One region of the Microcoleus pseudofavosus SVA1_A4 genome, then DNA from elsewhere that is predicted to be linked to it. Evidence: riboswitches for the same ligand, from Rfam matches in the RefSeq annotation. Region 1 holds a riboswitch; each other region holds the start of a gene.
What was found. A riboswitch is a leader RNA that binds a small molecule or an ion and turns the genes downstream of it on or off. The one in region 1 is predicted to bind cobalamin.
Positions count from the first base shown of each region.

Region 2: linked by a shared signal. The riboswitch ahead of metE (5-methyltetrahydropteroyltriglutamate--homocysteine S-methyltransferase) and the one ahead of QUA02_RS30695 (DUF1636 family protein) in region 1 are both predicted to bind cobalamin.
Region 3: linked by a shared signal. The riboswitch ahead of QUA02_RS27935 (hypothetical protein) and the one ahead of QUA02_RS30695 (DUF1636 family protein) in region 1 are both predicted to bind cobalamin.
Region 4: linked by a shared signal. The riboswitch ahead of QUA02_RS27895 (energy-coupling factor ABC transporter permease) and the one ahead of QUA02_RS30695 (DUF1636 family protein) in region 1 are both predicted to bind cobalamin.

Region 1 covers NZ_JAUBPE010000111.1:4,882-8,003, forward strand. The annotation lists gene QUA02_RS30690 (serine/threonine protein kinase) at 1-1,112, opposite strand, end outside; cobalamin riboswitch at 1,382-1,528, shown strand; gene QUA02_RS30695 (DUF1636 family protein) at 1,551-1,964, shown strand; gene cobW (cobalamin biosynthesis protein CobW) at 2,330-3,122, shown strand, end outside.
Region 2 covers NZ_JAUBPE010000003.1:192,918-196,039, reverse strand. The annotation lists gene pstB (phosphate ABC transporter ATP-binding protein PstB) at 1-548, shown strand, start outside; cobalamin riboswitch at 1,296-1,442, shown strand; partial or broken gene metE (5-methyltetrahydropteroyltriglutamate--homocysteine S-methyltransferase) at 1,830-3,122, shown strand, end outside.
Region 3 covers NZ_JAUBPE010000086.1:7,800-10,921, reverse strand. The annotation lists gene QUA02_RS27945 (energy-coupling factor ABC transporter ATP-binding protein) at 1-136, opposite strand, end outside; gene QUA02_RS27940 (SAM-dependent methyltransferase) at 252-1,118, opposite strand; gene QUA02_RS27935 (hypothetical protein) at 1,138-1,578, opposite strand; cobalamin riboswitch at 1,697-1,841, opposite strand; gene QUA02_RS27930 (metal ABC transporter substrate-binding protein) at 2,345-3,122, shown strand, end outside.
Region 4 covers NZ_JAUBPE010000086.1:1-3,122, reverse strand. The annotation lists gene cbiQ (cobalt ECF transporter T component CbiQ) at 1-668, opposite strand, end outside; gene QUA02_RS27900 (energy-coupling factor ABC transporter substrate-binding protein) at 665-997, opposite strand; gene QUA02_RS27895 (energy-coupling factor ABC transporter permease) at 1,001-1,720, opposite strand; cobalamin riboswitch at 1,782-1,928, opposite strand; gene QUA02_RS27890 (Uma2 family endonuclease) at 2,137-2,919, shown strand.

The DNA of each region.
Region 1 (3,122 bases):
GTTTCGGGTTCAGAATTTGCGCGCAAGATGATTTGGCGGTTGTAAGTTTGAATTGCCAGCAATTTGCTCGTATCGACTGCGATTTTGCACTCGATATCATTGCTTTCAAATGCCTGCGGTTCAAAGGAGATCCAAGAGTGGTCGTAGGGCGTGTGGGGCGGATCGTTCGGATGCGGCGCGACTTCCCACCTGCCACAAAGCATTGTGTGGGGAATTGGGTTGCTAATTGCAATAGTTTGTGTTAAGATTTCTCCATATTCAGTAGCTGTGAATTGAATGCGATCGCGCTCAATTCTCACTTTAGGTAAACGCCTAACATCCAAAGATTCTAGTGAAGCTAAAGCATCAGCCGCCGATGGATATCTGTCTTGCAATCTCGGCGCTACCATCCTTTCCAGCCAATTCATCCAACCTTGCTGCAACGGCGGTACTAAATGCCGAAAATGAATGCCATAATTAGCATCAATTAAATTACCGACATCCGCAGATTTTGTCCCAGTTAACAAACAAATCAGCGTTATCCCCAAGCCGTAAAGATCCGAGCCTTTGGTTAATTCTCGGTTGAACATTTGTTCCGGTGGCATGAATCCCATCGTGCCTTTGACGACGCTGCTAGCCGCGATATTTCCACCTCCTAGCCGAGCAAAACCGAAGTCTACTAAATAAACATTGAGTTCCTCATCTATTAACAAGTTTTCTGGTTTGATGTCGCGGTGGATTACGGGCGGTTTTTGGGATTGCAGGTAAGCTATAATTTCTAAAGTGGCGATCGCAATTTGCTTGATATCCGGCGGCGAAAAAGTCCGGGCGACAGCAGATTCGGCATTTTTGTATTCCTGCACCATGCAGAAACCGCTGTCAGTTTGAAAAGAATCGAGATAGCGGGGAATGCCTGGGAAATCCAACTTTTGCAAAACTTTAATTTCTTGTTCGTAAGCTTCGTATTCTGCCCAGCTAGCACCTAATTGAGCAAATTGAAATTGCTTAATTACAACTAATTTTTGAGTATTCGTATTTTTCGCTAAGTATGTAACTCGGCCGCCGAGACTGTTGTGTCCGAGTTCTTTTTCAATCTGATAGCCGTCAGTGGAAAAATCGGGGAAGGCGTTCATATAGTTTGTAGTAATGTTCTTGTGGGAGGGGCTTCTAGCCCGTCATTAACAGGCAAGATGCCTGTTACACAAAGAGTTATTTTTTTTTGATGGGTTTCTATCCTGTCAGCAACAGGCAAGATGCCTGTTCCACAAAGAGTTATTTTTTTTTGATGGGTTTTGATCCTGTCAGCAACAGGCAAGATGCCTGTTCCACAAAGAGTTATTTTTTTTGGGATGGATCGCTCTTACCAACATAACTTTTTTGAAAAAAGGCGGCAAGTGCGGTATGATGTGATTTCGCGATCGGTTCTAGCGGGGAGCAGCCGTTAGAGGAAACGGGGAAAGTTCGGTGCAAGTCCGGCGCTGTCCCGCAACTGTAATGAAACCCTTGTGGTTTCTCAAGTCAGAATGCCCGCCGATATCTAACTCACTTTTGAACGCATCTGCGAGGTACGGATGATGGATGGAATTAACACGGCTGTACGCACCACCAAGCACAGTCTGTTTGTTTGCACTGCTTGCGCTAGTGTTTGGAAAAACGGCAAGCGCGAAGGCAAAAGCGGCGGTCAACAATTTATGGAAGACTTGTCGCAACTCGCTAAAGATTGGGAATTTTGCGATGAGTTTGACATTCGGGAAGTTGAGTGCATGAGTGCTTGCAGTCACTCTTGTGCGGTGTCTTTTGCTGCTGTTGGGAAGTACACTTATCTGTTTGGCGATTTGCCTGCAAATGAACCGCAAAGTGCGGAAGCTGTACTCGAATGCGCGGGTCAATACTATGCTAAATCGGACGGTTTGTTGCCTTGGTCTGAGCGTCCTCAAGCTCTGAAAAAAGGCATTTTAGCAAAGATTCCACCGCTGGGAAATTAAGCTTTTTCCTTCCAGGCTTTGCCCAGTGGTGACAACTTAACGTCAAACCGATCGTCTCTATTGTTTTTATTGAAATCTAGATCCCCCCTAACCCCCCTTAATAAGGGGGGGACAAGAAATATTCTCAAAGTCCCCCTTCTTAAGGGGGATTTAGGGGGATCTAGACTTCGCCTAAAAGCGACTTTTATTGTAGGTTTCAGTATTAAGTTGTCACCTACGATATCGGCCTGGTAACGCATACGCAGAGGCTATGCCTCGTATTAAAAGCGCTCCTTTATTTCAGCGAGGCAGAGCCTCTAGATCGGCATTCCCAGGCTGGGCCTGGGAACGAGATATCCCACCACCAAATAAGCACAAAATTATCAATGCACAAAATTCCTGTTACAGTCATTACCGGCTTTCTCGGCAGCGGCAAAACTACCTTAATTCGCCACTTATTGCAAAACAATCAAGGCCGCCGCATTGCTGTTCTGGTTAACGAATTTGGGGAAATTGGTATCGACGGAGAACTGCTGCGCGATTGCCAAGTTTGCGACGAAGAAGAAAATGTCAGCAACAATATTGTAGAACTAACAAATGGTTGTCTTTGCTGCACTGTTCAAGAGGAATTCTTGCCGACTATGCAGGAATTGTTGAAGCGTAGAGAACAAATTGATTGTATCTTAATTGAGACTTCTGGCCTCGCACTTCCTAAACCTTTGATTCAAGCTTTTCGCTGGCCGGAAATTCGCACCGGTGCGACGGTAGATGGTGTGGTTGCTGTTGTCGATTGCGAAGCGGTTGCTAGCGGTACTTTTGTGGGCGATATCGATGCTTTGATGGCACAGCGGCAGGCTGATTCTAGTTTAGATCACGAAACTCCGATCGAGGAATTGTTTGAAGACCAGTTAGCCTGTGCCGATATGGTACTTTTAACGAAGGTCGATCGCGTGGATGCGGAAACTCACCAGAAAGTCCAAAGCTGGTTGCAGCAAGAGTTGCGTCCGAGTGTGAAAATTGTTCCCTGCAAAGGTGGCGAAATTAACCCAGATGTGGTATTGGGATTTAATGCGGCGGTTGAGGATGATTTGGAGTCTCGCCCGAGTCACCACGACACTGAGGAGGAACACGAACACGATGATGATATTAACTCGACTTTCTTTGTTGCCGATCGCGAAT
Region 2 (3,122 bases), on a different contig from region 1:
AAGTGAATTCCGTCAAATTGCGGCGACAGGTGGGAATGGTGTTTCAAAGACCGAATCCTTTTCCCAAGAGCATTTATGAAAATATTGCCTATGCCCCCAGAACCAACGGTTATCAAGGAAATCTGGATGAATTAGTGGAATCTTCCCTCAGACAAGCAGCTATCTGGAATGAGGTCAAGGATAAACTGCAAGAGAAAGGAACGGCGTTATCCGGGGGACAACAACAACGGCTCTGTATTGCCCGCGCGATCGCCATGAAGCCCGATGTCTTGTTGATGGATGAACCTTGCTCTGCTCTCGACCCCATTTCTACCCGACAGGTCGAAGAATTGTGCTTAGAACTTAAGGAACGATACACAATTATTACGGTGACTCACAATATGCAGCAAGCGTCAAGAATCGCAGATGCGACGGCATTTTTCAATACAGAAACGGACGATAAAGGCAAACGACGGGGCAAATTAGTGGAGTTTGGCACCACTGAACAAATTTTCCGTTCTCCCCAAACTAAAGAAACCGAAGAGTACATTAGCGGACGATTTGGTTAAATGCAATTGTCAGATTTAGGCGTTACGCATTGTCAGCAATGACATTACCTTCTCTTCACTGTAGCAATTTTACTATTAAATTAATGACTCGCAGGCCCACTAATCCTGCGGGTCATTGTTTATGCGGTGGCGAGATCGTTAATCTTCATCTGTTGCTCGCGCGCGCAACTCCTTAAACAGTTCTCGGACACAACGAGCGATCGCTCAGGCGATCGCTATCGCTCTTTATTTTTGTGAGGCGATCGCGAAAATAGAAATTTAAAGAAATACCGATCGAAGGGCGATCTCTCTTTTTTTGAGCTATTCCTTTACTATATAACAGTCACCTATGGCAGGAGGGAATTCAATCACAAGAATTTCCAAAGGAGTCTCACCTTCGATTGCCTGGTGTTTAACTCCCGGTTCTATTTTAATAACATCGCCTTTTTTAATAGGCTGTATCTTCTTCGCGGTTCATTAAAGAGGTAGATTGTGATTTACCGTTAGTCTATATAATCCTGACAGCGATCGCGTCCAATTTAAAACAGTGCATTATGGAGCAAAAAAAGGATTTTAATCATAGGATATTTTATCTCCTGGTTTGATTTGGTTAAGGGTCCTAATCGAACCAATAAAAATCCTGATGTTGTGTTAGTCAGCATTTTGGATGAGTCTTTTAGTTGACATTAAATGATTTTTAATTGAAAGGCTTGTTCACAAGGCGATCGCCCTATTTGTCTGAGGGGGTTGCAAATTTTCGGAAATGTGGTATTGTCAGAAGTAATCGGTTCTGGTGGAGATCACCCACTAGAGGAAACGGGGAAAGTCCGGTGCGAACCCGGCGCTGTCCCGCAACTGTGATGAAGCGTACAATCGTTTCTTAGTCAGGATGCCCGCCGATTGTATCGTTTCATTTAACCCATCTGCGAGGTACGGATGTATTCAGCATTTTGTTTTCAATTCGATTCTCTTTCAGAGACGCTGCGCGATCGGCGATTATCCCCCTTAACCTGTGAGAAACCTGTGCTGGAATTGGTTTCTAGGGCGAGATAGCAAGTTTGAAAAACTAGCATGAACAGCATTATCTAGTTTCAGATGCAAGGAATCTTGCTGGGCATTTGCCTGCTGTAATTTCTAACAGCTTTTTTATAGCTTTGTTGGAAATTCAGATGGTTTTGCCTTTGATGCGCCCTGCAATCTAATGGCATTGCTGTCGGAAATTCGGCATCGGATACCTCTTGGTTTCCGACAGAGTTTCTATGGACTGATGAATCAATTGACAACCCCAACTTAGGAGCAATTATGTCAATTTTAACGGCAACTCTTGGATATCCCCGCATTGGTAAAAACCGTGAAATTAAGAAAGCTTTGGAAGGTTTTTGGAGTGGCAAATTAGAGGCAGATACTTTACTGTCTACTGTTCAAACTGTAGAAATAGAAAACTGGAAAACACAGCTACAGACAGGCATCGATCGCATCGGTGCAGGCGATACCACACTCTACGATTGTGTGCTTGACTGGACAATTCGTTTAGGTCTAATTCCCAAACGCTTTCAGGGGTTATCAGGACTCGATCGATACTTTGCAATGGCACGGGGCAAAGAAGGAATTCCGGCCCTAGAGATGACCAAATGGTTTGATAGCAACTATCACTACCTCGTGCCTGAAATTCCAACCCAACTGCAACCAGCAGATTTCAGCGATTTTCTGGAGACGGTGCAGCGGGCAAAAGCGACGTTAGGGGAGCGGGCAGTGCCGATCGTTCTTGGCCCCTGTACCCTACTGCGGTTGAGTCGGTTAGATGGCGCAATGGACGATTCTCTAGCGCAATTGCTGCCGCGCTACATCGAACTCTTGACGCAATTAAAAGCCCTTGGGGTTGCCGAAGTGCAGATACATGAACCTGCCTTAGTTCTGGGAGATGCAAACAACTTCAAAACACACTATCAAACTGCTTATCAAGCCTTTGCTAAAGTCGATTTACCGCTGCATCTTGTCACTTACTTTGATGACTTGGGTGAAGCTTATTCTTGGGTGATGGCATTGCCTGTTACCGCGATTAGTTTAGACTTCACTCGCGGACGCAATTTAGATTTACTCAAGCAATATGGATTTCCCCCAGATAAGCATCTGGGCGTTGGCATTGTGGATGCCCGCAACATCTGGCAAATCCGTCCAGAACAATTGCTGCAGTGCTGCAAGACATTCAGAGAATTACGCCTAATATCGTCATTCAGCCGTCGGCATCATTGCAGTTTGTTCCCTACGATGCCAAACGGGAAACAAAGTTGCCAGAACCTCTCCGCAATGTGTTTAGTTTTGCAGAACAAAAACTGCAAGCGGTAAAGTTTTTGGCACGCAGTTTAGCAGGAGAAGAAACTGAGAGCGAGCGCGCCAAGATTACCGATGCCTGGACAAAATTCGAGCAATTTAGTCCAGCCAATCCTGCCGTGCAGTCGCGAATGAAAAGCATTACGACAAATGACTTTCTACGGGAATTATCCTACGGTTTGCGGCTGTCAAAACAGATTTCTCTGCCCATTTTTCCCACCACAACGATCGGCTCATTTCCTCAAACATCAGAAGTGCGACAAC
Region 3 (3,122 bases), on a different contig from region 1:
TGCCGCAGCCGTTTTGACCGATCAGCCCGCAGCGTTTCCCGGCGGGGACTTTGAGGTTTAAACCCTGAATTGCCACTCGCGAACCGCAGGGATATGAGTAGGAAGTGCGATCGAATTCGAGAATCCATTCAGACATATTCGTTATTTTTTATTTTTTATAGCCTTGTTCCCAGGCTCTGCCTGGGAATAAATACCCGGAGGCTCTGCCTCCAATTACCGATTACCGATTACCAATTTCCATTGTATTTGTGTCAGTTTTCATCGGTTTTTGACAACTGCCAAAGTTGAATTTCATAACAAAGATGTTGCTCAAAAAGTTGACTTGCCTCCAATCCTTCAACCACCAGCTTCTTGAACCAGCGACGAAATATCCAGCGCAGGAATGTGTGGACGGGGGGAACTGCGATCGCAATTAAATCTGCAACATAGATCATCGTATTCAGTCCATACCTGCGGAAAGTATCGACATACAAATCGATTGTCGGTACAATATGAGCGGAAATATCCTCAGTTTTGACTAAAGTGAATCCAGCCTGCTTTAATGCTGCATGAAGTTCAGTAACAACATGACAATTAGAGAACATTCCCTCTGTATAGTGAGCATCAGAACGCAGCATATCGGCAAGCAGCACGTAGCCGCCAGGATTGATGATTTTGGCGGCACCAGAAGCAATATCAACAGCCGACATATACTGGCTACTTTCGCTAAAGAGAATAAGATCGTAGAAATGCGTTGCTTTGAAGTCTTCAAACCTCGTGAGGTGGAAGATTGCCCGATCGCCCGTACACTTGAGAAAGCGCTGTTGTTGGAACGGATCGGGTGCGAGCCCTTCCACTGCAAAACCTCGATCGAGCAAATAAGCCGCATTTCCGCCAATCCCGCAGCCCACATCCAGTATCGTATGAGTGCCTTTGGGGATCGCATCCAACAGTTTTACAGTATAAGCTTGCTGAGCGCTGCGCAATCGCGCGAGTGTTAGTTCATCAGCGGGCACAGGTAGGGTTTCCCAATAGCCGTAGTGAAGGTAGGGCGAATCTGTCAACCCCAAATAGTAATTAAGCGCTGCATTTTGGTAGCGAGTTACCTTGGAAATTTCGATTGATTTTGGCTTCGACATTCGGAAAATTTAGTAAGTTTTAGGATTTCGGGCAGAGTTGAAATTCTTCCCAGCGCTTGCATACCTGTTCATAGCACTCAACAGGAGAAATTGCCAAGTTTTGCAACAAATTGATATCAATCTGACCGTTGGCGATCGACAAAAATATAATTGCTTCCTTGGGTTCGTAGCTAGCAATGATTTGGAGCAGATTTGAAACAGTATTTTCCTCTACTTCTAGTTGTTGCAAATAAGCAGTTGCGTACAATTGGGAAATAAATTGCAGATCGTACTTTATAGTATCTACACTCCAATTGATAGAACCGTTAATGGGAGTATTTATTTTGCAAGCAACCAAGCCTCGTCCTCGATGCAAAAAGCCATTCCAAGCAGTATGTCCGATCGGCAAAATATTTTGGTGAATAAACAAGTTTTGCCAGTAGCCAAAACTACCCTGCCAAACACTATCTTCGATTCGCATTTTTTTTAGTTTCCCGCTGCCTAAAATTTCGTTATTGTCGATCGGGAAACGGAGCACAACAGCAGATTATTTGTAAAAATATTGAACTCACCATCATCCATACCTCGCAGATGAAAAACAACAGGTAAACAAATCGGCGGGCATCCTGACTCAGAGATGCAATTATCTCATTACAGTTGCGGGACAGCGCCGGATTTTCACCGAACTTTCCCCCTTGCGTCTGATGTGTGTTTTTCATCAGAGCCGATCGATATACGGGAATATTACCACTATTTGGGATATTTGACAAAAAACCGATCCGACATCTGCAACAATTCTTATGGGGTAGGCAGAAAGCCGGCTCTTGACTTGCTTTTCACTCAATTGTCTCTTTAGTTTACTCAAAGGTGACGCGAGTTTTGCTGATGCGGACAGCACCATTTTCGTCAGTTACAAGGGGAATTGGAGCGGCGGTACGAGCAAGTAGCATTTTGGGAGAAGATCGGGAATTAATAGAACCGGATTTAGTATCAAGACTTCATATTATTTCATTTTCTAAAACCTATTTTATTTCTTTTCCATTCCCTACAAGAATTGCCTGCGGTAGCGAAAAGTATGAAAGAGCGATCTGCTTAAGTTTATCATATTCAAAAGTGGGATAGGCATCCTGCCTGTCCAAAGACTGGCTTGTCACCAGATGTCTATTCTGCCCGATCGCCCGTTGCCACCCCTCTTTCATAATCCTGTGGTAAAATTTAAAAAAATGAAAAAATTATGAAAAGCAGCAATGAATCATCAGGTGCTCTGCCGTAAAAGGTATCAAATGGTTGGATTGGCGCTGTTGCTGGGAGTTTGGATCGGCGGGTGCAGCGCTCAGACAACGGGGCCTCAAACCGAGCAAAACGGAACTTCTAGCCCGATCGCCGGGAATTCGACCCCCCAAGACAAAAAAGTCATTCTCACCACGTTCACGGTGCTGGCAGACATGGCTCAGAACGTTGCGGGCGATCGGGCGATCGTCGAATCTATTACCAAACCGGGTGCGGAAATTCACGGCTATGAAGTTACGCCCAGCGACTTGGAACGCGGGCAACGTGCCGATCGCATTTTGGAAAACGGCTTGAGCTTGGAGCGCTGGGCAACCCGATTTTACAACAGCCTCCCCAAAGTTTCTCACATTACCCTAAGTGAAGGAGTTCAACCGATCGATATTGCGGAAGATGCCTATCAAGGTAAGCCGAATCCTCATGCTTGGATGTCGCCGCAAAATGCTTTAATTTACGTTGAAAACATTCGCAAATCCCTAGGAAATCTAGATCCGGCTAATGCTTCAAGCTATGACGCGAATGCGGCAAAATACAGCGAGCAAATTAGGGCGATCGATGCAAAACTCAAACAAGCTATCTCTGCCATTCCCCCGGACAAACGCTACATAGTAAGTTGTGAAGGTGCCTTTTCCTACATTGCCCGCGATTACGGCTTAAAGGAAGTTTACATTTGGTCGGTCAATGCCGAACAGCAAGCCACACCAAGACAAGTTGAACGGGTGATTAATACGGTGAAGG
Region 4 (3,122 bases), on a different contig from region 1:
AAACTCAGCGATACTTGACGGTAGTTTTCCAAAGTTCGCTGAAGCAATTGCCCGATTAAAATGCTTAAACTGTGCATTCCCAGCTTCCAAGTGCGATAGCCGCAGCGCGAGTTTTGTGCAATCCAAAGTTCATCGGCGATCGCCAATAAGCTAAAAATAAACCGATACATTAGTAATAGCAGTTCTGTGACTAACTCTGGACAGCGTAATTGTCTGAGAATTTGCAAGACTTCTGTAAAGGGAACCGTCAAGAGGATGAAATACATACAGCTTGTCGATGCGAAGGCGCGGGCAAATAGCAAGCTCACTTGATATACCCCAGTGCGGCTCACATACAGATAAAAAGTGCCGGTGCTAATCCCCCAACCTTGCCAAATATCCCACTGAATTTCCTGGATACGATCGCCCGCAACCGCACCGATAGCCAAAGCAGGCAAACTCGTCAGCAAAAACATCAACGGTAGCGACAGCAACCGCAAATACAGTTTCCCCGGAATGCCCGCATAGATGACGATCCAGACTGCTAACCAAAGGGCGATCGACAATTGGACGATCGCCCCAGAAACTAGAGACAGAATTAAAAGGGCGATCGCAAATGATAACTTGTGAGCTGGCGGCAACCCGCGCAAGCGATTTGTATAAGCCAGACTATCAATCTGATGGTTCATTCCGACGATTTACGATCGGACTGCTGCCGAGATTGCGCTCGGCCTTTATACAACCCAATGACGTACCCAACTACGCCAGCCCCCATCGCCGCTTGAGACGCAAACAATAGACTTGAAATTTCTCCGCTAGCCGGCTCAAACAAGTGATTGAACCAAGGTTTATAACCCGGTTGAATTTCCGTAATTGCTTTCTTAGCTTGGTCATCGGCACCGCCATATTCACCCCGCACAAAAACGAGAGGAAACGCGGCCAGAACAATCACAGCGCCAGCCAACAGCCAATTTTGCCGCGAAGTAGATTGGTGATTTTTTGTAGGTTTTTGATTCACGGCTTATGACTCCTGTCTCAATAATTTCAAAGTTTCTAACTCCGGCTTCCCGTAAGAATGCAGCCAATTCCAGACTAATACAGTCAGCAATCCCTCACTAATAGCCAGGGGTACTTGAGTGATAGCAAAGATACCAGCAAACTTGAGAAACGAAGCCATAAAGCCGCCGCTTGCTGCGGGAAAAGCTAACGCTAATTGAATCGAAGTCGTCACATAAGTCAGTAAATCTGCCAAAGCTGCCGCACAAAAAATTGCCGCCCGCTGGCTACCAGTTCGCAACAGCAAATGATAGATAAAATACGCAGCAAACGGGCCGACAATCGCCATCGAAAACATATTCGCTCCCAGCGTTGTCAAGCCACCATGCGCTAACAGTAACGTTTGAAACAGCAGAACTAAAGCGCCGAGTACAGCCATCACCGAAGGGCCGAACAAAATCGCACCCAAACCCGTACCCGTCGGGTGAGAACAACTGCCCGTTACCGAGGGAATTTTTAAAGCAGAAAGCACAAAAGTAAACGCACCCGCCAAAGCAAGCAATAGTTTAAGTTCCGGGTGTTCTTTTGTAATGCGAGTAATCGATCGCAACCCAAAGGCAAAAAAAGGCAACGCCACCATCCACCAAAACGCAGCCCATTGCACCGGCAAAAAACCTTCCGAAATGTGCATAGCTGCGGCGGGCGTTGCCGAGCCCAGGACAATATAACAACTCAAGCCAGCCATCAATCCCAAGCTGACCAATTTCCGATTTCCGGCCTTCACGCTGAACCTCGCAGATGAGACAATATAAACCAACACATCGGCGGGCATCCTGACTCAGAAAGCGACATCACCTTCATTACAGTTGCGGGACAGCGCCGGACTTGCACCGAACTTTCCCCGTTTCCTCTAATGGCTGCTCCCCATTAGAACCGAATTGTTAGCCTTAGTATAGTCGATCGCGTAAGTCTCAGCGGATATTTTACAAAAATTATTTCAGATTAAGTAAGTAAGTCAAGATTACCTATCTTCTTCCTTCTATTCCTTTTCTTCCTTCGCGTCCTTCGCGTCTTCGCGGTTCATTAAAATCTTAACAAAACACAAAAATATAACCAAACAAATCAAGGTTATAATCTTAGTAAGTTTTGAGGAAAGCCGCAATGTTACAGTACAACTTGCCGAGGAACTTGCCCTCCGCCGATGAACTACCAGACTCGGATGAAACGCCTGTGGATAACGAACTGCAAGAACTAATACCAGGGTTGCTAAAAGCAATATTGCTCATACTTTGGGCAGAACGCATGGACTGGTTTTTTGGGATAGATATGGGTATTTACCATCACCCTGACGAACCGCCCATTGTCCCAGATGCTTTCTTAAGTTTAGGAGTAGAACGATTTTACGACGAAGAATTGCGCCCCAGTTACGTGGTGTGGGATGAAAATGTCATGCCGCTGTTCGTGCTAGAAGTTGTTTCCCCAACTTATCGCAAGGAATACAGCACAAAATTAGAGACTTATCAAGCTTTAGGCGTACTTTATTACGTCATTTATTCTTCCCGCCGCCGTCGTAAACCTCATTTGGAAGTACACAAGTTAGTCAATGGAAAGTACGAGTTACAGTCAGGAAATCCAGTTTGGATGCCAGAGATTGGTTTAGGAATTGGTTGTGAAAGGGGAAATTATTCTGGGGTAGCAAGGGAGTGGTTGTATTGGTACGATGCCGAGGGAAAACGTTATCTGACACCTGAAGAACAGGTGAAAGAATCAGCGCAGCGCGCCCAACAGGAATCGCAGCGCGCCCAACAGGAATCCCAGCGCGCCCAACAGGAATCGCAGCGCGCCCAACAGGAATCCCAGCGCGCCGATCGACTAGCTGAACGTTCCGATCGACTAGCTCAGCGATTGCGGGAGTTGGGGATAGATCCCGATCATCTGACCTGATGGCAATCAAGAGCACCAGACTGACAGACTCTAGACGCTCAGAAACCGGGTTTTTCAGCCGAGCCCGATCGCGCTCAACGGAGGATTTTATGGAAAAAACCCGGTTTCTGCGTCCAGGAATGTGTGAATAAGCTGCTACGCAGCTAAACCGGATAAAATAGCATTGCCTTTATTTTTGATTTTTCGATCCCATTTAATAACCA